Regions from separate parts of the Undibacterium sp. Di24W genome, predicted to be linked through region 2. Evidence: predicted binding sites of a transcription regulator. Region 2 holds the regulator's gene; each other region holds the start of a gene.
What was found. Region 2 encodes LexA, which represses DNA repair genes until DNA is damaged. Its sites were predicted from a motif close to ACTGTATNNNNATACAGT; they were not measured.
Positions count from the first base shown of each region.

Region 1 (6,781 bases), 300 kb from region 2:
GACTACCCATACTGGGCCGCCTAAAGTTTCTGCAGCCTTGACTGCTTCTTCAACGGACATGCATGGGATACCGCGCGGTACGGTCACTCCGTATTTACGGAGGATTTCTTTACCCTGATACTCATGGATTTTCATACGACTTCCCTTCAGACACTGAGGTATTGGTTAAAAAGTAAAACAAAACAGGAACAAAACAAAACAAATTAATGCTGAGCTCGAGAGCAACTCATAAAGCGAAACCACAAACTCTCAGTGCTGACAAAAAAACTAAAGCCCATGCAAAAAAACGCAACAACCACAATTTTGGCGTTACGTTTTGTTAGCGTACGTTTGAAATATCAGTAAAAAGATCTGCTTGTACCAGCTGAGTGCTAGCCAAAACACGATGCAGACAATTACACACACGCACTACCAAAGCTCGCATTGCAGCTTGGATGGCATGTTCACACTCAGAGATCTGAGTAATAAAAGTAATTAGTATTGTTAAGGGCATCATGCCTACTGGCGGCAATTCGAACATAAAAAGCCACAATTGCGTGCGTTATCGTAGCTTCTACGGTAACAGCCGCTCTTGCGGCATTGCAAAAAACCTGTGGATTCTAGCACAGCTCAACGACTAATTCCATTTTTTGGTTAGACCAATTTCTGCGATTCGAATCATAAATTGAATTTTGAGATCAGACTCTAGATCCCTGTATGGTCGATTTATAGAGGACTTGAAGGAAAAATGTTGTCACAAATAAAAATCAATTGAATTATCTTCTTTAAATTAACCCTCAAAATCTTCCGCTGAAAGACGCGATGCACGTATCGCAGTGCTAATCGCGCCACTAGAAAATCCACGCTGTGCTAAGAATTGCATTTGTTTCGTTTTTTCGCGATGATCGATTGGTGGATTCAAGAATTTTCTATGTAAAACATCAATCGCACGCTTTTCTTCAGAATCTCGAAGTACATCCTTCAAATCTTCCAAGTCTTCTTTGGGTAAGTTGTGACTCTGTAACTCAGCCATAATTTTTCGATTGCCAAACCTTGCCTGACGCTTATTCACCAGTGCTTCAGAAAACCGCTGATCAGATAAGAATTTTGAGTCTTCCAAAAAATTCAAGAGCGCTTCCAAATCATCACCTTCTTGCACGTAAGCAAGCAATTTTCGCGCTAACTCGTGTCGACTGTGCTCGCGCATAGAAAGATAACGAAGAGCTCGTCCCTTTAAACTTAGTTTTGGTTTAATCATAGGCTCTACAAATTGAAGGGAGGTATTGAACTCATAAAAAAAGTCGACCGCTTGTTGCCAAGCAGGTCGACTTAAGACTACCGTGATCTATTTAACGCAACGTCGGATCGAAGCACTATCCAACAAAAAATCATTCTACAGCCAAGGCCGGCAAGAGAGGCACACCTAGCTGCGCCCGTACCTTGTTTTCTATCTCATGTGCCAAAGCAGGACGTTCAATCAGGAAGTTACGCGCATTATCCTTCCCTTGTCCAATTTTTTCACCGTTATAGCTATACCAAGAACCTGATTTCTCAACAATCTTGCAATCCGCACCTAGGTCCAAGATTTCCCCCTCACGAGATGTACCTGCTCCATAAAGAATATCAAAATGAGCTTCTTTAAATGGTGGTGCAACTTTATTTTTGACGACTTTAACTTTAGTCTCGTTACCGATGACTTCATCACCCGCTTTAATTGAACCGGTGCGACGAATATCCAAGCGGACGGAAGCGTAAAATTTGAGGGCATTGCCACCTGTTGTGGTTTCAGGACTACCAAACATAACGCCAATTTTCATACGAATCTGATTAATGAAAATAACTGTGGTGTTGGTACGATTAATACTGCCTGTCAATTTACGTAGTGCTTGCGACATTAAACGAGCCTGCAGACCAGGTAAAGAATCGCCCATATCACCTTCAATTTCAGCTTTTGGTGTTAAAGCGGCTACAGAGTCAATAACAATCAAATCAACACTACCAGAACGTACCAAGGCATCGGTGATTTCTAGTGCTTGTTCACCTGTATCTGGCTGAGAAATCAATAGATCATTTAAGTTAACACCCAATTTTTGCGCATAGCCGACATCCAATGCATGTTCGGCATCTATAAACGCACAAGTACCACCTAGTTTTTGCATTTCAGCAATCACTTGTAAGGTCATGGTTGTCTTACCTGAAGACTCGGGACCATAAATCTCAATAACACGGCCACGTGGCAAGCCACCAACGCCGAGTGCAATGTCCAATCCTAAAGAACCCGTGGATACGACCTGCACTTCTTCTACCGTTGCGCCATCTGCCAGACGCATGATGGAGCCTTTACCGAATTGCTTTTCAATTTGTGCAAGCGCAGCAGCCAATGCCTTACTTTTATCGGTGCCGTTATCAGATTTTCTATCGTCCATGATCTCTTCCAAGTGAGTACTAAAGTAATTGCCAAATAAAGTAAATGCCAATGACATTGAAATTAATTCGGATATGAGGCAACTTTTTAAAAGCTGCTCAAATCACTGCATGTCGGCACTGTATAAAAAATCAGTGGTTTATGCAAGCATCTTTTAAAATATTTTTTGGCCGTTGCATTTTAATCACTCCAAGTGCGCTCTCCAAATAGCTCATAGCGCTATCTGAACTCACGAAAAAATTACAGGTCTTACCCGATAAAATGTTAAAATTTTTATTATTTTCACTTCAGTTATTTTATGCAATCACAACATGGATTTGCAGTGGAAGAACGCTCTTTCGCTCGAGGTGAATGGATAGATGCACAGCAACTCCCGTCTCTAAAAAACTGGTATCCAGTAAGCATCTGCGATAAAACTTCGGACATATTTTGGCGCGACATGGGGGCACAAAGATTTCATGCTTCTTTTTTTCAAAATACATTGAATGACCAAACTCCAGATCAACGTCGCGTTTGCAGGACACCTATTTCAACACTTGCTCAATTTACTGACTCCGTCGAACCGAGCGCGTTTGTATTTCATGTCTCACGCTGTGGTTCGACTTTACTGACACAAATACTTAGTACTTTGCAACATTGCATTGTGCTATCCGAACCGCCAGTAATTGACTCGTTCTTTCGTCAGTTTAACGAACTTACCGAGAAAAACATCCGCCTCTTTCAACAATTAATTGGCACTTTAGGACAGCGGCGCTTTGCTACGGAAAGACATTTCCTCATCAAATTGGATAGCTGGCATTTAGGACGATTTGATTTTATTCGACAAGCATTTCCGCAAACGCCTATGCTTTTTTTATATCGAGATCCAGAACAGGTACTCGCCTCACATCAGCGCCAACGTGGGCCGCAAATGATTCCTAACTTTGTTGACATGGGAAACTTGAAAGTAGATCAGAAAGATTTATCACCTGGCGACTTTGACGGCTATGGTTTGCGAGTACTTGACCAGTTTTACTCTACCGCGATTAAACAGCGCGATCTTGACCAGCTCCAGCTCATCAACTATCAAGAATTACCGAAAGTAATTTGGGAACAACTCATATTGCAGCTAAAAATTGAGATTAGTACAAACGAATTAGAGCAAATGAAAGCCCGTTCAGAGTGCCACTCAAAATATCCGTATCAATCTTTTCATGGAGACCCAAAACCAGAAGCAAAACACGCTTTTTTTAATAAGACGCATGCGCTCTACCAGCAGTTAGAAGACCTTCGAAAATTACAAAAAAATACTGCCGATAAAAAATACAACTCGTTAGGATTCTGACCTTGCATTACTTGATTGATGTTAATCCATTATTTGTTGAGTCTTGCCCCAATAGACCATTATTCTCCCAAGCATAAATACAGCCAAAATCATCACAAGAAAAATCAAACTAGGTGGATCGAACTCAGGACTGTATCTAGGGTCACAGAATCGAATCTGAGAAACGAGGCTGATTGTCTCAAGAACACAATCTGGATCACTCAACTGAACCCAAACCATGAACGAATAGAACGCAGCTATCTGAACCGCATACCCCGTCCAAATGACCGTTTTTCTTAAGAAAAATTTCATCTTTTTTATACTCCCAGCCACAGTCTACAAATAAGTCTTTGCTATCGACTTAGCGCCGGGAATATCCGCACGACTTTGACGTTATGTCCTCACATCTGAAAATTCAACTATCGATCTACCATCGCCATTCTTTGATCGTTGTATCGCTTACCTGCCACCTGTGACAAAGCCAAATTCAACTGCTGAATTTCGTTTGCATCGAGAGACACGCTCAGAGCCTGCATATTCTGCTCAAGATAGGTGCGGCGCTTGGTGCCTGGAATCGGTACGATATCCTTACCTTGATGCAGTACCCAAGCAAGTGCGATTTGCCCCGGTGTCGAATTGCGTTCTTTTGCTATCTGCTTCACCAAGGTGGCCGCTTGCATATTCAAATCAAAGTTCGCTCCTTGCAAACGCGGATCAAGATGACGAAAGTCTGACTCAGGGTAATCCTCCGCACGTTTCGCACTGCCAGTTAGAAAACCACGCCCCAAGGGGCCAAACGGCACTAATCCTATCCCAAGTTCACGCAATACGGGCAATACATCCTGCTCCAGATTACGCTCCCATAAGGAATATTCACTTTGTAATGCACTTATGGGATGAACGGCATGTGCTTTGCGAATATTCGAAACTCCTGCTTCAGACAAACCTAGGAAACGCACTTTACCTTCTTGTACCAATTCAGCCATCACACCAACCACGTCTTCGATAGGCACCAAAGGATCGACTCTGTGCTGATATAACAAATCAATATAATCCGTTTCTAAACGACGCAAGGAACCTTCCACCGCACTCCGGATGTACTTTGGGTGACTATTTACGCCAGTCGTTACACCGTCCTCAATACGAAAACCAAATTTTGTTGCCAGTACGACCTGGTCTCGTTTGTTTTTCAATGCGCGAGCCAACAGGCGTTCATTTTCATAGGGCCCATATTGCTCTGCTGTGTCAAAGAAATTGACGCCTAGTTCGATGGCCTTATGGATGGTTGCAATCGCTTCACTTTCATCCGCATGGCCATAGGCATCATCACTCATCCCCATGCAGCCCAGACCTAAGGCAGAAACACTAAGCCCTTGTGTTCCAAGTTGGCGTTGTGCGATCTGAATTTTTCCATTCGCTATTGCCTCTGAATTTAACCCTTGCTGCATTTTTTCCGAATTCATTTTCCACTCCTTACTAAATTTTTAGAGATAACGGGTTTTAAGAAGCTCCCGGTATAGCTTACTCGCATCAAAATGCCCTCCAAGAGTGCCGCCATCTTCCTCGCAGACATTAATCGCAATTTTGGTTTGATTTGCATGGAACGAAGTATCAATTAAGACTAAAATAAACACAATGAGTCAAAAAAACAAAGAATTATTGCACCTAAATCAACAATAATCGATTCGAAAGATTTTATGGAAATGTTGAAAGAAATGGCAATCTTTGCGCAAGTGGTCGATAGTGGTGGCTTCTCTGCCGCGGCACGGCATTTGGACTTAACTACTTCGGCCGTTAGTCGCCATGTCTCTCGCCTAGAAAAACACATGGGTGCTAGACTATTGCAACGCACTACGCGATCTATTGCGCTAACGGAATTGGGGCAACAAGTCCATGAAGCCTGCGTTCGTATGCTAAGTACTGCACGCGACATCCATGCGCTTGCGGGGAGCTATAGCACCAGACCCAATGGCGTCATTCGAATCACCGCGCCTGTCGTGTTTGGACAGGTATGGTTAGCACCGAAGCTTCCCGGTTTTCTCAAAAAATATCCGGAAGTCGATATAGAACTCACTTTAATAGACAGAAACGTCGATTTAATTGATGAAGGCATTGATCTGGCGATACGTATCGCGCGCGAATTGGCGCCCGGCTTAGCCGCACGGCCACTATGTCCAATGCGTTATATTTTGGTTGCATCAACGCAGTATCTTAAACAACATGGCACGCCAAGAAATCCGAATGAACTCACTAGCCATCAATGTATCTATCTCGGATACGCCAGATTTCGCGAGCAATGGACACTTCAACACAAAGATCATGGCCAAATTGAAAAAGTGAAAGTCAGTAGTCGCATCACGATAAATAACAGCAGCGCAATTTTAGCAAGCGTATTGGCCGATGCTGGCATAGGTTTGGTTCCCGAATTCACAGCAATCGAAGCCATCAAAGCAGGTTCAGCATTACAGATTCTCTCAGACTGGGAACTGACTGAGCCCTACTCAGGTGCCGTTTATGCGGTGTATCAACCAGGTAAACATTTGCCATTAAAGATCAGAGCGTTCATCGATTACATGGTCGATTGTTAATACAAGGAAAAACAAATGTACTTAATATCAAAACTGCGTAACCGCTTGAATGCTATACAGATGGACGCAGCATGCAGTTTTTGCCTTACTCAGAGCAGAATGTTGCATAATGGCTAGATAATGTTTTTGCTTCAAACAATTCAATACCTCGGACAAAAAAGTGACTGGTTTAATGTGGCAGATATATAGGGTGCAAGATGAATATCATTTCTAGAAACAACGTCAAAATCAGCGGAACAGGCTCCCAAACGATCGTTTTCGCGCATGGCTATGGCTGCGATCAAGTGATGTGGCGCAAGCTTATTCCATCCTTTGAGAAAGACTATAAGGTGGTCGTATTTGACTATGTAGGCGCAGGCAAGTCTGACCTTGACGCATACGACATGGAGCGTTACTCAAGTTTGGCAGGCTATGCTAGCGATGTGGTTGATGTCTGCGAAGCGCTTGATTTACATGATGCGGTATTGGTGGGCCATTCTGTCAGCA
Region 1 is NZ_JBMPOP010000003.1:298,991-305,771, reverse strand. Features, by position in the region: gene sucC (ADP-forming succinate--CoA ligase subunit beta) at 1-150, opposite strand, end outside; gene recX (recombination regulator RecX) at 770-1,237, opposite strand; gene recA (recombinase RecA) at 1,368-2,405, opposite strand; gene ACO0KZ_RS07585 (hypothetical protein) at 3,048-3,728, shown strand; gene ACO0KZ_RS07580 (aldo/keto reductase) at 4,127-5,155, opposite strand; gene ACO0KZ_RS07575 (LysR family transcriptional regulator) at 5,405-6,295, shown strand; gene ACO0KZ_RS07570 (alpha/beta fold hydrolase) at 6,493-6,781, shown strand, end outside.
Region 1: the regulator LexA is predicted to act here: its motif matches at 2,523-2,540, upstream of recA (recombinase RecA).

Region 2 (6,781 bases):
CCAGGTAACTAGGTTCCAGAAAATAGCACCAACCAGTGCACCAAAAATGACGTATTGATCAATAATCGTTGGGTCAATTGTTCCCTTCCCTATGGTTTTGGCGACGGAAAGATTGAATACAAAAAACGCCAGTACGTTAAATAAAGCAGCCATCGCAACCGCCTGCCCTGGTTTTAACACGCCAGTGGAAACCACGGTCGCAATAGCATTTGCGGCATCGTGAAAACCGTTCATAAAATCAAACAATAGTGCTAGAACCACCAATAGAATGATGACGTATAAACTTATATGCATAGTAAATTCTCTCGTGAGCTCACGTTATCAACGGAGTGCATAAACACTCCCGAAAAAGCATTTTGTTGAAACTAAGCATTCTCAACAATAATGCCTTCAATGATGTTTGCCACGTCCTCGCAACGATCAGTCACGGTTTCAAGAATTTCATAAATCGCTTTGAGCTTAATTAAATTGCGGACATCCGGCTCATCACGGAATAATTTTGACATTGCAGCACGCATGACGTGATCTGCATCTGATTCCAAACGATCAATCTCTTCACAAATAGTCAAAATCTGACGGGAATTGTCCATATTATGCAGAAGCGCAACAGCTTCTTTCACCTTTAAAGCGCATGCTAAGCACAACTCAGCTAAGCGTTTTGCTTCTGGTGTAATTTCACGAATATCGTACAAAGAAATTGTTTGGGCGGCATCTTCGAGCAAGTCAAGGATGTCATCCATTTTAGTAATCAGTTTATGGATATCATCGCGATCAATTGGCGTAATGAAAGTTTTATGCAGTAGTTCAATCGCCGCGTAGGTCACAGCATCAGCCTGCTTTTCAATACCTTCTATCGCGTGTACACGAATCTCCAAGTCGTCGAAATTAGTCATCAACGCGACCATTTCTTTAGAGCCTTTCACACACAATTCAGCGTGCTGATTAAAAAACTCAAAAAATTTACCCTCAGTGGGCATCAATCGTCCAAACATCTTTATTCCCTAGAATAGAAAATTTTTATATTAAGTCCCTGCTATCTAAACTTCTATTGCAAGGATCATCTGACTTAGTGGTACTACAAAAACTAAAAATGAAGCTAAAACAAATTCAAACCACAAAAAAACTACTCGCTATCGCCATAGATCGACAAGGAGCCGGTGTAATTATCAAACTTGGTATATTCCCCAAGAAAGGTCAAACGAACGCTACCGATCGGGCCGTTACGCTGCTTACCAATAATAATTTCCGCTGTCCCTTTATCTGGAGAGTCCGGGTTATAAACTTGATCACGATAAATGAACAAAATTACGTCTGCATCTTGCTCAATCGCACCTGATTCGCGCAAATCTGACATAACAGGCCGTTTGTTCGGGCGCTGCTCCAATGAGCGGTTTAACTGCGACAACGCAATAACCGGGCATTGCAATTCTTTCGCCAAGCCTTTCAAACTACGAGAGATCTCAGAAATCTCAGTTGCACGATTCTCGCCACCAGAATTACCTGACATCAGCTGCAAGTAATCGATAATGATTAAGCCAAGTTTGCCGCACTGACGCGACAAGCGACGAGAACGGGCACGCAACTCGATGGAACTTAAAGCAGGCGTTTCATCAATGTAAAATTGCGCTTCATTCATTTTTTGAATCGCATGTGTCAAGCGTGGCCAATCCTCATCGATCAAACGCCCAGTTCGCAAACGATGCTGATCCAACTTACCTACCGAACCTAACATACGCATTGCTAACTGTGTCCCGCCCATCTCCATCGAGAACACAGCAACAGGAAGTCCGCTATCAATCGCGACGTTCTCGCCAATATTAATTGAGAAGGCCGTCTTGCCCATGGATGGTCGACCCGCGACAATAATCAAATCGCCAGGCTGCAGGCCCGAGGTCATACGGTCTAGATCGACAAAGCCAGTTGGGACACCCGTAATGTCGCTGGTATGGTCTCGGTTATACAGTTCATCAATACGTTCAACCACCTGGGTTAACAAAGGCTGAATTGCATGAAAACCCTGAGCACCACGTGCTCCCTCTTCAGCGATCGCAAAGATTTTGGATTCAGCTTCATCCAACATTTGCTTAACTTCTTTGCCTTGCGGATTAAATGCTTGACCGGAAATTTCATCTGCCACAGTTATCAACTTACGCAGGACACCGCGGTCACGGACAATTTCAGCGTAACGGCGAATATTCGCTGCTGAGGGCGTATTTTGCGCCAGTGCATTCAAATAAGTCAGACCGCCAACGTCATCCGCTTTACCGGCTGCACTTAAGGCATCAAAAACTGTAATGACATCGGCTGGACGGGAAGAGTTAACCAGCTTAACGATGAATTGAAAAATAATGCGATGATCGTAGCGGTAAAAATCATCTTCACGAATAAAATCAGCAATCCTATCCCATGCAGCATTATCGAGCAGCAAACCACCCAAAACTGACTGTTCAGCTTCGATGGAGTGTGGAGGTACACGGATTGAGTCTAACTGAGGATCTGAAGGCGGTTTCATGGTGCGCATTATACCTTTTTATTACTACTCAAAAACAGAAGAAACATCTCAAATAACAAGCTTAAAATCAAAAATAGGTCGAGCAAATAGTAGATACACAAATTATTTTACAATTTCAATATCTCTATTTTTATGCCAAATAATTGGGACACCTTAGTATTTAACGTTCACTAAAAAAGGCATAAAAAAAGCCGGGAAAACCCGGCTTTTCTGTACTCTAGAAAGAACTAAAGCTTAAGCGTGCTCGCCCAGAACAGCAACGATTACGTCAACCACAACGTCTGTGTGCAATGCCACAGAAACGGAATGATCGCCAGTTGTTTTCAAAGGACCGGATGGCAAGCGAACTTGCGCCTTTTCAACTGCGAAACCTTGTTTAGCCAATGCTTCAGCGATATCGAAGTTGGTTACTGAACCAAACAAACGACCATCTACACCTGCTTTTTGAGAAATTTGAACTGTCAATCCGTTCAATTTTTCGCCTTGAGCTTGAGCTTCAGCTAATTTAGCGGCTGCTGCTTTTTCCAACTCAGCGCGTTTCGCTTCAAATTCAGCGATCGCAGCTGCAGTTGCACGACGAGCGATACGTTGTGGAATCAAGAAGTTACGAGCGTAACCATCTTTAACACGAACTACATCACCCAGATTGCCGAGATTAACGACTTTATCCATCAAAATAACTTGCATGTTTTTCTCCTAATTTCCGTCGTCAATTACGCTGTGTGCAAATCAGTGTAAGGCAACAACGCGAGATAGCGTGCGCGCTTAACTGCTGTGTCAACTTGACGTTGATACAAAGCTTTAGTACCTGTCAAACGTGCAGGCATAATTTTGCCGTTTTCTTGGATGAAATCTTTTAAAGTATCAATGTCTTTGTAGTCAACTGCTGCTACATGACCCGCTGAGAAGCGGCAGAATTTTTTACGTTTGAACAAAGGATTTTGTTGCTGACGCTTTTGTTTTAATTTGCTCTTATCAAATTTTTTACCGAATGCCATTTTAGGCTCCTAATCTAGTAAATTTGTTTCGTTTTCCGATTTCTGAAATTCAGTAACGTGAAAAACGAGACTTTTGCTGTTGCGGTTTTTGCGCGCCAAGAAACCAGTAAAAATCATCAAAGCCCCCAATTCAATCTCCAGGAATTGTTTAGAAATTTCACCAGCAGCAATTGCTGGAATTTCGAACTCAACCTGGCGCGGAGCACTTGCTTGCTCTTGCTTAGAATCGTGCTTCAATGTAGCTGTGCCGATGGGTATTCCCGCTGGGGTATAACGCAACACCGATTTCTCTACAACTGTGGCTACGACTTTAAGTTGATTCACAAGTATGATTTATGATTTCTTACGCGCACTTAGTCAAAATAATTAAGCTGCTGGAGCTTCAACACGTTGAGCCTTAGCAGAGTCTTCTTTCTGCACAGACTTCATCATTGGAGAAGGAGCTGTTTCTGCTTTTTTCAATTTAACTGTGAGGTGGCGCAATACGGCATCATTAAATTTGAATGCTGTTTCCAACTCAAGCAAAGTTTCAGCGTCGCACTCAATGTTCATGCAAACATAGTGAGCTTTAGCCAATTTTTGAATCATGTAAGCCAATTGACGGCGGCCCCAATCTTCAACACGGTGCACTTGGCCGCCACGTGTAGTTACACTAGCTTTGTAACGTTCGATCATTGCAGGAACTTGCTCGCTCTGATCGGGATGTACGATAAATACGATTTCATAATGACGCATAATTTCTCCTTGTGGACAAAAATAAAGCCTGCCTCGGCGTCAAGACGAGTGCAGGAAGAGGACAGCCCGCGATGATAACTTATTTTCCCATCACAATCAAGCGGTTAGATTACATGTAATGGTTAATTAGAAATTACACTCATACTTCGCGAAGCGAAAAACGTTTATTTGATGGCGATTAACCTGTTAAGTGCAAAAAAAACACAAAATAACTTGCATTCAGTCATTTACTGTATAAAAATACAGTCTGCTTATATATACAGCCTCTACAAATTCAATAAAAGATTCAATTAAGATCCTAACGGGACTACTATGCTCAAGCTCACCGCTCGCCAAGAACAAATTCTTAACCTTATAAAAGATGCTATTCAAAATACGGGATTTCCTCCAACACGAGCCGAAATCGCTAACGAATTAGGCTTTCGCTCCACCAACGCTGCAGAAGAGCACTTACAAGCCTTGGCTCGCAAAGGTGTTATTGAAATTGCAGCAGGCACTTCCCGCGGCATTCGATTGCTGGAGTCTGCACTATCGAACTCAATGCCAAATATGCAAATGGCATTACCACATCCAGCACTGATGCAATTGAGCTTGCCTTTAGTCGGACGTGTCGCGGCAGGATCACCTATTTTGGCGACCGAACATGTTGAAGCAACTTACCAAGTTGATTCATCGTTATTTTCTGCAAAGCCAGACTTCTTACTCAGAGTACGTGGTTTATCAATGCGCGACATAGGAATCATGGATGGTGATTTACTCGCAGTCAAAAAAACAGACAGTGCTCGTAATGGACAAATTGTCGTGGCGCGAATAGGCGAAGAAGTTACTGTGAAACGGTATATGAAAACATCAAATGGCGTTGAGCTACTACCGGAGAATTCGGATTTCTCACCCATTATTATTGATGAGAATGTACCCGACTTTGCGCTAGAAGGTCTCGCAGTTGGCTTGATGCGTAGCTGGTAAGTAGATAGGGAGAGTCACATGCTCGAATCAAACAGCCAAAGCGATTAAAAATTCTCGCGACAAATATATCAACTATAACTAGTTAGATTATAAAAAAATGCCCGACAAAATCATCGGGCATTTTTCTATTTAACGACAAAGAAAAGTTCTGAGTACAGATTAGTGCTTAATCGTAGAAGTATCTGCGCTTGCATCAGTTTTTGCGACTGCGGGGACTGCCATTTCCTCTTCCGTTAGGGGCACTGGCTGGCGCTCCAAAGCAATTTCCAAGACTTTATCAATCCAGCGCACTGGAATGATTTCCAACTTGTTTTTTACATTATCAGGAATCTCCGTCAGATCTTTCGCATTTTCTTCAGGAATCAACACTGTCTTAATGCCACCACGATGTGCTGCCAATAATTTCTCTTTCAAACCGCCAATTGGCAGAACTTCGCCACGAAGAGTAATCTCACCTGTCATCGCCACATCAGCACGCACCGGAATACCTGTAAAAATCGAGACCATTGCCGTGGTCATCGCGATACCTGCGGATGGACCATCTTTCGGCGTCGCGCCTTCTGGTACATGAATATGCACATCGGTCTTCTCAAAAACGTCAGCCTTGATACCTAATCTAGCAGCACGACTACGAACAACCGTACGCGCAGCTTCGATCGATTCTTTCATGACATCACCAAGCGTACCGGTACGAATCGTCGCGCCTTTACCAGGCATAGAGACCGCCTCGATGGTCAATAGATCACCACCAACCTCGGTCCATGCTAAACCAACGACTTGCCCCACTTGATTCTCTTTGGTCGCTACGCCAAAATCGTAGCGGCGCACACCTAAGAATTTATCCAAATTTTTTGAAGTGATAGTGGCTTTCTTCTCTGTCTTCTTGAGCAACAACATTTTTACCACCTTACGGCAAATCTTAGAGATTTCACGCTCCAATGAACGCACACCGGCTTCACGCGTGTAGTAACGAATGATGTCGCGAATAGCTGATTCAGAAACTGAAATTTCCTCTTCCTTCAAACCGTTATTCTTGACTTGCTTGGGCAACAAATAACGTATTGCGATACTAGCTTTTTCATCTTCGGTATAACCCGACAAACGAATCACTTCCATCCGATCCAGCAATGCTGCTGGAATGTTATAAGAGTTCGATGTCGCTACAAACATCACATCGGACAAATCAAAATCCACCTCAATGTAATGATCTGAGAAAGTATGATTTTGTTCGGGATCCAAAACTTCCAATAAAGCTGATGATGGGTCTCCACGGAAATCCGCCCCCATCTTATCGACTTCATCAAGCAAGAATAAAGGATTACGTACACCCGCTTTTGAAAGACTCTGCAAAATCTTACCCGGCATAGAACCAATATAGGTACGGCGATGACCACGAATCTCAGCCTCATCACGCACACCACCCAAGGCCATACGAACAAACTTACGGTTCGTCGCACGTGCAATGGATTGTCCAAGTGAAGTCTTACCGACACCAGGAGGCCCAACCAAACACAAAATTGGAGCCTTCAATTTATCTACACGCTGTTGAACAGCGAGATACTCCAAAATA
Region 2 is NZ_JBMPOP010000003.1:603,858-610,638, reverse strand. Features, by position in the region: gene ACO0KZ_RS08940 (inorganic phosphate transporter) at 1-294, opposite strand, end outside; gene ACO0KZ_RS08935 (DUF47 domain-containing protein) at 366-992, opposite strand; gene ACO0KZ_RS08930 (replicative DNA helicase) at 1,124-2,512, opposite strand; gene rplI (50S ribosomal protein L9) at 2,747-3,199, opposite strand; gene rpsR (30S ribosomal protein S18) at 3,226-3,510, opposite strand; gene priB (primosomal replication protein N) at 3,520-3,834, opposite strand; gene rpsF (30S ribosomal protein S6) at 3,877-4,245, opposite strand; gene lexA (transcriptional repressor LexA) at 4,558-5,211, shown strand; gene lon (endopeptidase La) at 5,371-6,781, opposite strand, start outside.

Region 3 (6,781 bases), on a different contig from region 2:
CTACGAACAAATGACGGCAGCCTTCCGCCACCAAAGCCTTAGAAACTGGAATGGCGCCCAAGCCATAGGCGTCCGCCTTAACTGCCGCACCGCATAGCGCAGTACCAAGGCGAGATTGTAAAAATCGATAATTCGCCCGCAAGGCTTTCAAATCGATAGTAAGAAGAGCGCCAGCGCGCCCAGCTTCTTGTTGCATAATGACCTCTGTCAAACTAAACCTGCTCTTTGCTAGCAATCACCGTGCCATGCAGACTATTGCTATGTTTCTGCGATGAAATCAAAGACTTAAGAAATTCCTAGGGAATTTTAACAGAATAAGGTGTATCGAAATAAATACAATAAAAAGAATATATGTTCAACCAAACAAATTTCTTTCTATGAATATTCGGCAAATTCAACACTCGTATCAAAATTAATACACTGGATCAATTCCGATACATTTAAAAATAGAAACGGATGTCCAATCTTAAAATGCCGACACCAAAATCTGAAATTGACTCTGATTGTAAACATCCGGAAACCATTTGAAGTTACATCTATCTGGATCAGTTTTTCCATCCCTTAAACGAACAGAATCCCGTTAACGCCGAGATTCATTAATAGAAAACAAAGTTCGAGTCGGAGTTCATGTTTGAGTTCGATAATCACCAACACAATTAGTAATTAATAAACGTAGCTTAATCCACACAAAAGCGCTCGTAAAAATCACAAGCGAAAACCTCGACCAGTTTTTAGCCTGATCCAGCCTACTTTGATGGTAATATTTTCATTTTTGAAGATATTCAAATATTGACTATCAATTCGATTGCCATCTTTCAACTTTGTCAACCAAGTCTACATTACATGAATCGATTACTTACTTTAATTATTGGATTAATGATCTTATCCGGTTGCACAACAATACGAAAGCAAGCCTTAGACGCTAACAACGCGGCAGCTCTTAAAGATCAAACCATCGCCATTACAACTTATCCGAAACCTGACTTTGCAGCTATGACACCAGTCAAAGCTGCATTGGGCATGATTGGCGCTTTTGCTGCGATTAGCGACGGCAATCAACTTATTGAAAAATATAAGGTGGGTGATCCGGCATTAATAGTGTCAAATGACTTGGCAACTGCCTTAGAAAACAGATTAGGTGTAAAACGAATCACCACCCCACTTAGTGCTACTGACGACGATGTTAGCAAGATTGCTGCGCTTGCAAGCCCATCATCCCAATATGTCCTCGATGTAAAGACCTTCCTTTGGAGTATGAATTATTTCGCCACCGATTGGACGCATTATCGAATTTTCTTCACCGCACGTGCGAGACTAATTAATGCCAATACAAAAGCTGTCGTCGCTGAAGGTTTTTGTAAACACATACCAGAATCAAACACCAATGCACCCACTTACGACGAGTTAATGGCAAATGATGGGGCGCGACTTAAGCTAGAACAGAAGAATGCCGCTAACTCATGCGTCGATACTTTACAAAACGAAATGTTTGCATTCTCAACCGCCGCTGCGTCGCCGACTCAATCGACAATAGCTAGGACTCAAGCAATAACATCTCCTGTTCAACCGACAGCAGAACGTTTGGTTGTTAGTCCTGCACCGGCTACGACGGAAAAGTCGCTAGACTTGCCTATGCAAAACACAGTGCCGCAACAGAATGAACCCGTAGTGGCAAGTACAACACCAACTATGACACCAGTTACGACACCCACTACAACACCAACAAAATCAAGCTCTGCGCCAACTTACGAAAAAATTGAAACAATTCCTTTTAGACTTGGCACATCATCATTCACAGTCGAAAGAATGGCTAAGGAAGCGGGTTGTGTTGGCACCAAAGGGGCGGGATTGGTCTCGCCAATAGGCAGCGTGGAAGTGTATAAAATGAGCTGTGAAGCAAAAAAGGATTTCGTCGCTAAATGCGTCTTGCGCCAATGCACACGAGTGCAGTAAGCAACTTACCCTAACTTGATAAGGCACAGGCCTTATCAAGTTATGTTCCCCACAAATCCCCATTTGGATTAGTGCGCGGTGCAGTCAAGCCGAAATGTTCATAGGCGCTAGCAGTGGCGATGCGCCCACGCGGTGTACGTTGTAAATAACCTTGCTGTATCAGATAAGGCTCAAGCACATCTTCTATCGTATCGCGCTCCTCTCCTATCGCCGCAGCGACATTATCCAAGCCGACTGGACCACCACCAAATTTAAACAAGATGGCTTCGAGTAATTTCCTATCCATTAAGTCAAATCCGACCGCATCCACGTCTAGCATCTTCAATGCCGCATCAGCCATCGGCTTGGTGATTTCACCATCGCCTTTAACCTGCACATAATCACGCACCCGGCGCAAAAGACGATTCGCTATCCTTGGCGTACCACGCGCACGTTTCGCGATTTCAAAAGCGCCATCATCCTTAATCGGGACTTGCAGCAGCGATGCCGAACGAGTGACGATACGACTGAGTTCTTCAGAAGTATAAAATTCCAAACGTGCAACGATACCGAAACGATCACGCAAAGGATTCGTCAGCATCCCAGCGCGAGTAGTCGCGCCAACCAGAGTAAACGGCTGCAAATCCAATTTAACCGAGCGCGCTGCAGGTCCTTCGCCGATCATGATATCGATCTGATAGTCCTCTAAAGCAGGATACAAAATCTCTTCTACCACGGGTGAAAGGCGATGAATCTCATCAATGAATAAAACATCATTCGCTTCCAGATTTGTCAGTAAAGCCGCCAAATCACCAGCGCGTTCCAGCACCGGTCCTGAAGTTTGACGTAGATTCACACCCATCTCACGCGCAATGATGTGCGCTAACGTCGTTTTACCAAGACCTGGTGGTCCAAACAGCAAAGTATGATCAAGTGCTTCTTTACGCTGACGCGCTGCACCGATAAAGATCTCTAACTGATCTCGGATCTTTTCCTGACCAACATATTCATCAAGTTGTTTTGGGCGTAAGGCTCGTTCTATCGCTTCTTCATTGGGTGAAGAAGGCGTCGCCGCGATAATGCGGGTATCTACGAATTGCGTGGAGAGATTGTCGGTTTGTATGCTCATAAAATATCACTATTCGTGTTTAGCTTTTTTGCCCTTATTTAACTCTTAGAAAGAGCCTTCAAAGCCGCTTTAATGCCATCAGAAACACCCGAACCTGCTGGCACCAATTTAAGCGCAGCTAAAGCTTCTTTATCTGAGTAACCAAGCGCGAGCAAAGCATTCAAAATATCCGAGCTATGATCACCCGCCGCTGCCGCAACGCCTGCAGCGCCGAGATCTGCCCCCAACTTACCTTTAAGTTCAAGCAGCAAACGCTCAGCGGTTTTCTTACCGATACCAGGTACCCGAGTTAAACGTCCTGCTTCTTGCAAAGTAATCGCCTGCGCCAGATCAGCCACCGACATACCAGACAAAATCGACAATGCAGTACGCGCCCCGACACCGCTGATTTTGATTAATTGCTTAAAGGTGGTGCGTTCCTCTGCCGTACCAAAGCCAAACAAAACATGCGCATCTTCACGAATCGCCAGATGAGTCAACAAGGCCACTTTTTCACCGAGTGCCGGCAAATTATAAAAAGTGCTCATAGGCACGTCGATTTCATAGCCCACCCCCTGACAATCAACCATGATCTGTGGTGGGTTCTTTTCTATCAGGGTTCCGGCAATACGACCTATCATGCTGAGCTTTCATACTGTATAAATAAGCAGTAATAGTAAACTATTCTAGGGAGATTGACGAGGGATGTGTCGTGCCACATAAAAACTTGCTTAGAATAAGACTGCGACAATTTCAATAGCTTAGCTAACGTCGCATAATTTTTGCCTTTAAGCAGAGGGCGAAAGCCAAAACAAAAAGGAGTGAGCATCTTAAGCTCACTCCTTTTTACAATCCGCACAAATTACCGACTTACGCTAAGTCGTTGCCCATTTACCCAGCAAATGACGATGCAATCAAAATAACTTAGCTATCTTGTTCTACTAAAGCACCACGTATTTCTTCACGACTCAAACTCGGCGCGAATTTTTGTATGAAATCATAGGTGTAAGCGCGCAAGTAAGCACCGCGTCTGACTGCAAGTCGGGTCACATTAGACTGAAATAAATGACTCGCCGAAATGGTACGCAAACCTTGTGCACGTTGGTTTTCATTCCCAGTCTCAATCGCCATCGATGCCACCAGACCTACGCCCAATCCTAAAGCAACATACTGTTGAATCACGTCTGAGTCCATCGCGGTTAACACGATATCGGTCCGCAAGCCAGCTTGTTTGAATGCATCGTCAATATGTCCACGACCAGTAAAACCAACATCGTACGTAATCAATGGATATTTCGCGAGGTCTTCGAGACTTAATTCTACATGCGCTAATAAGGGATGTCCGTCCGGCACCACCACGACGTGATTCCATTCGTAACAAGGAAAGGACACCAGGTCTTTAAATGCGGATAAACCTTCGGTCGCAATCCCGATATCTGCCTTGCCCGACAAGACCCATTCTGCAATATGTTCGGGCGCACTTTGTTGTAAGGCGATACGCACTTCGGGGAAAGCCAAACGAAATTGCTGCACCACTTTCGGTAACACATAGCGCGCTTGGGTATGTGTAGTGGCAATCGCTAAAGTACCGCGTGCTTGATCGGAATAATCGTTGCCCGCCTGACGCAAATTTTCAGCTTCTAACAGCAATCGTTCTATGATGGGCAAGATGCCCTTACCTGGCTCAGTCAAGCCAGTCAAACGCTTACCGTTGCGTTCAAAAATATCGACACCCAGTTCCTCTTCCACTTCGCGGATCTGGCGACTGACACCTGGTTGCGAGGTGTACAAAACATTCGCCACTTCGGTTAAGTTATAACCGCAACGACAGGCTTCACGTATGGAGCGTAATTGTTGGAAATTCATAGTCGTTCCTAGGCACTTACATTATCAACAAACACATGCAGACGTTTCGGTTTCACCACTAATGCTTCGCCCACTTGCAGATTCAAATACACAGCGCGCTCAGTACTAATCATTGCTTCCACGATTTGTCCATTGTCTTCACGTACCAGTTCCAACTGCGCAAGCGGTCCTATGCCATGCACGCGGCGCAACTTCACCACCAACCCAGTGGCACCAACTGTATAGCGATCAATATCTAATTCATGGGGTCGCACATAACCTGTGCCAACCGCATCACGGGTATCGGCATGACCGGGCGCATCAAATGCTACGCCATCCGCATCCAATACACCTTCGTGCACTCGACCATGAAACAGATTCACGTTACCCAAGAAACCATACACAAACGGCGTAGCAGGATGTTGGTAAACTTCGTTCGGTGCGCCGACCTGTTCAACTTTGCCATGATTCATCACCACGATTTTGTCCGCGACTTCAAGTGCCTCTTCCTGATCATGTGTGACAAAAATACTGGTCACATGCAATTCATCATGTAAGCGACGCAACCAACGACGTAACTCTTTACGCACTTTCGCATCTAGTGCACCGAAAGGTTCATCCAACAATAGAACACGCGGCTCGACCGCCAATGCACGCGCTAATGCTATACGCTGACGCTGCCCACCTGAGAGTTGAGGTGGGTAACGATCCGCCAGCCAATCGAGTTGCACTAATTCCAGTAATTTGGTGACCTTTTCTTTGATCTGCGTTTCAGATGGACGCAGATGGCGCGGTTTGACGCGCAGGCCGAATGCGATATTTTCAAAGATGGTCATGTGCTTAAACAAGGCATAATGTTGAAACACAAAGCCTACTTGGCGCTCGCGAACATGCTGATTCGACGCGTCTTCGCCATCCAACAAAACTTGACCGCTATCGGCATACTCCAAACCAGCGATGATGCGCAACAAGGTCGTTTTGCCGCAGCCAGACGGCCCTAACAAAGCCGTTAATTCGCCATTAGGAAAATCTAAAGACACATTATCTAAGGCAGTAAAATTGCCGAAGCGTTTTTGCAATTGATTGACAGCGATGCTCATGTTTTTTCCAATCTTTCAACTTAGTATTTGTAGGGCGAATGCAAGCCTACTTCATTATTCTTGCGGAACACGCTGACGCGATTCGTCAGTTCTCCACTCTACAATCGTCTTCAATGCCAAAGTCACTAGCGCAAGCAAAGTCAATAGAGACGCGACTGCAAAAGCTGCTGTAAAGTTATATTCGTTATACAAAATCTCGACTTGCAAAGGCATAGTATTGGTCTCACCACGAATATGTCCCGACACCACAGACACCGCACCAAATTCACCCATAGCGCGTGCATTACACAGGATCACGCCATATAACAAACCCCATTTGATATTGGGCAAAGTGACAAGCCAAAAAGTTTTCCAACCGGATGCGCCCAATACCAAAGCGGCTTCTTCTTCCTCACTCCCTTGCGCCTGCATCAAGGGTATCAATTCACGTGCAACGAAAGGAAAGGTGACGAAAATCGTTGCCAATACGATGCCTGGTACCGCGAACAAAATCTTGATATCGTGCTCACGCAGCCATTCACCAAACCAGCCTTGGGCGCCAAACAGCAACACGTAAATCAGGCCAGAAATGACAGGCGAAACAGAAAATGGCAGATCAATCAACGTGAGTAAAACATTCTTGCCACGAAATTCAAATTTCGCTATCGCCCATGCCGCCGCCACACCGAATATCAAATTCAAGGGTACCGAAATACCAGCAGCAATCAAAGTTAATTTAATCGCTGACAAGGCATCGGGTTCTCGTATCGCTGTCAGATAGACATCCCAGCCTTTACGCAGAGCTTCCGTGAACACT
Region 3 is NZ_JBMPOP010000010.1:71,526-78,306, reverse strand. Features, by position in the region: gene alr (alanine racemase) at 1-196, opposite strand, end outside; gene ACO0KZ_RS18615 (hypothetical protein) at 844-1,953, shown strand; gene ruvB (Holliday junction branch migration DNA helicase RuvB) at 1,994-3,061, opposite strand; gene ruvA (Holliday junction branch migration protein RuvA) at 3,100-3,681, opposite strand; gene ACO0KZ_RS18600 (CysB family HTH-type transcriptional regulator) at 3,965-4,906, opposite strand; gene ACO0KZ_RS18595 (sulfate/molybdate ABC transporter ATP-binding protein) at 4,915-5,985, opposite strand; gene cysW (sulfate ABC transporter permease subunit CysW) at 6,040-6,781, opposite strand, start outside.
Region 3: the regulator LexA is predicted to act here: its motif matches at 3,695-3,712, upstream of ruvA (Holliday junction branch migration protein RuvA).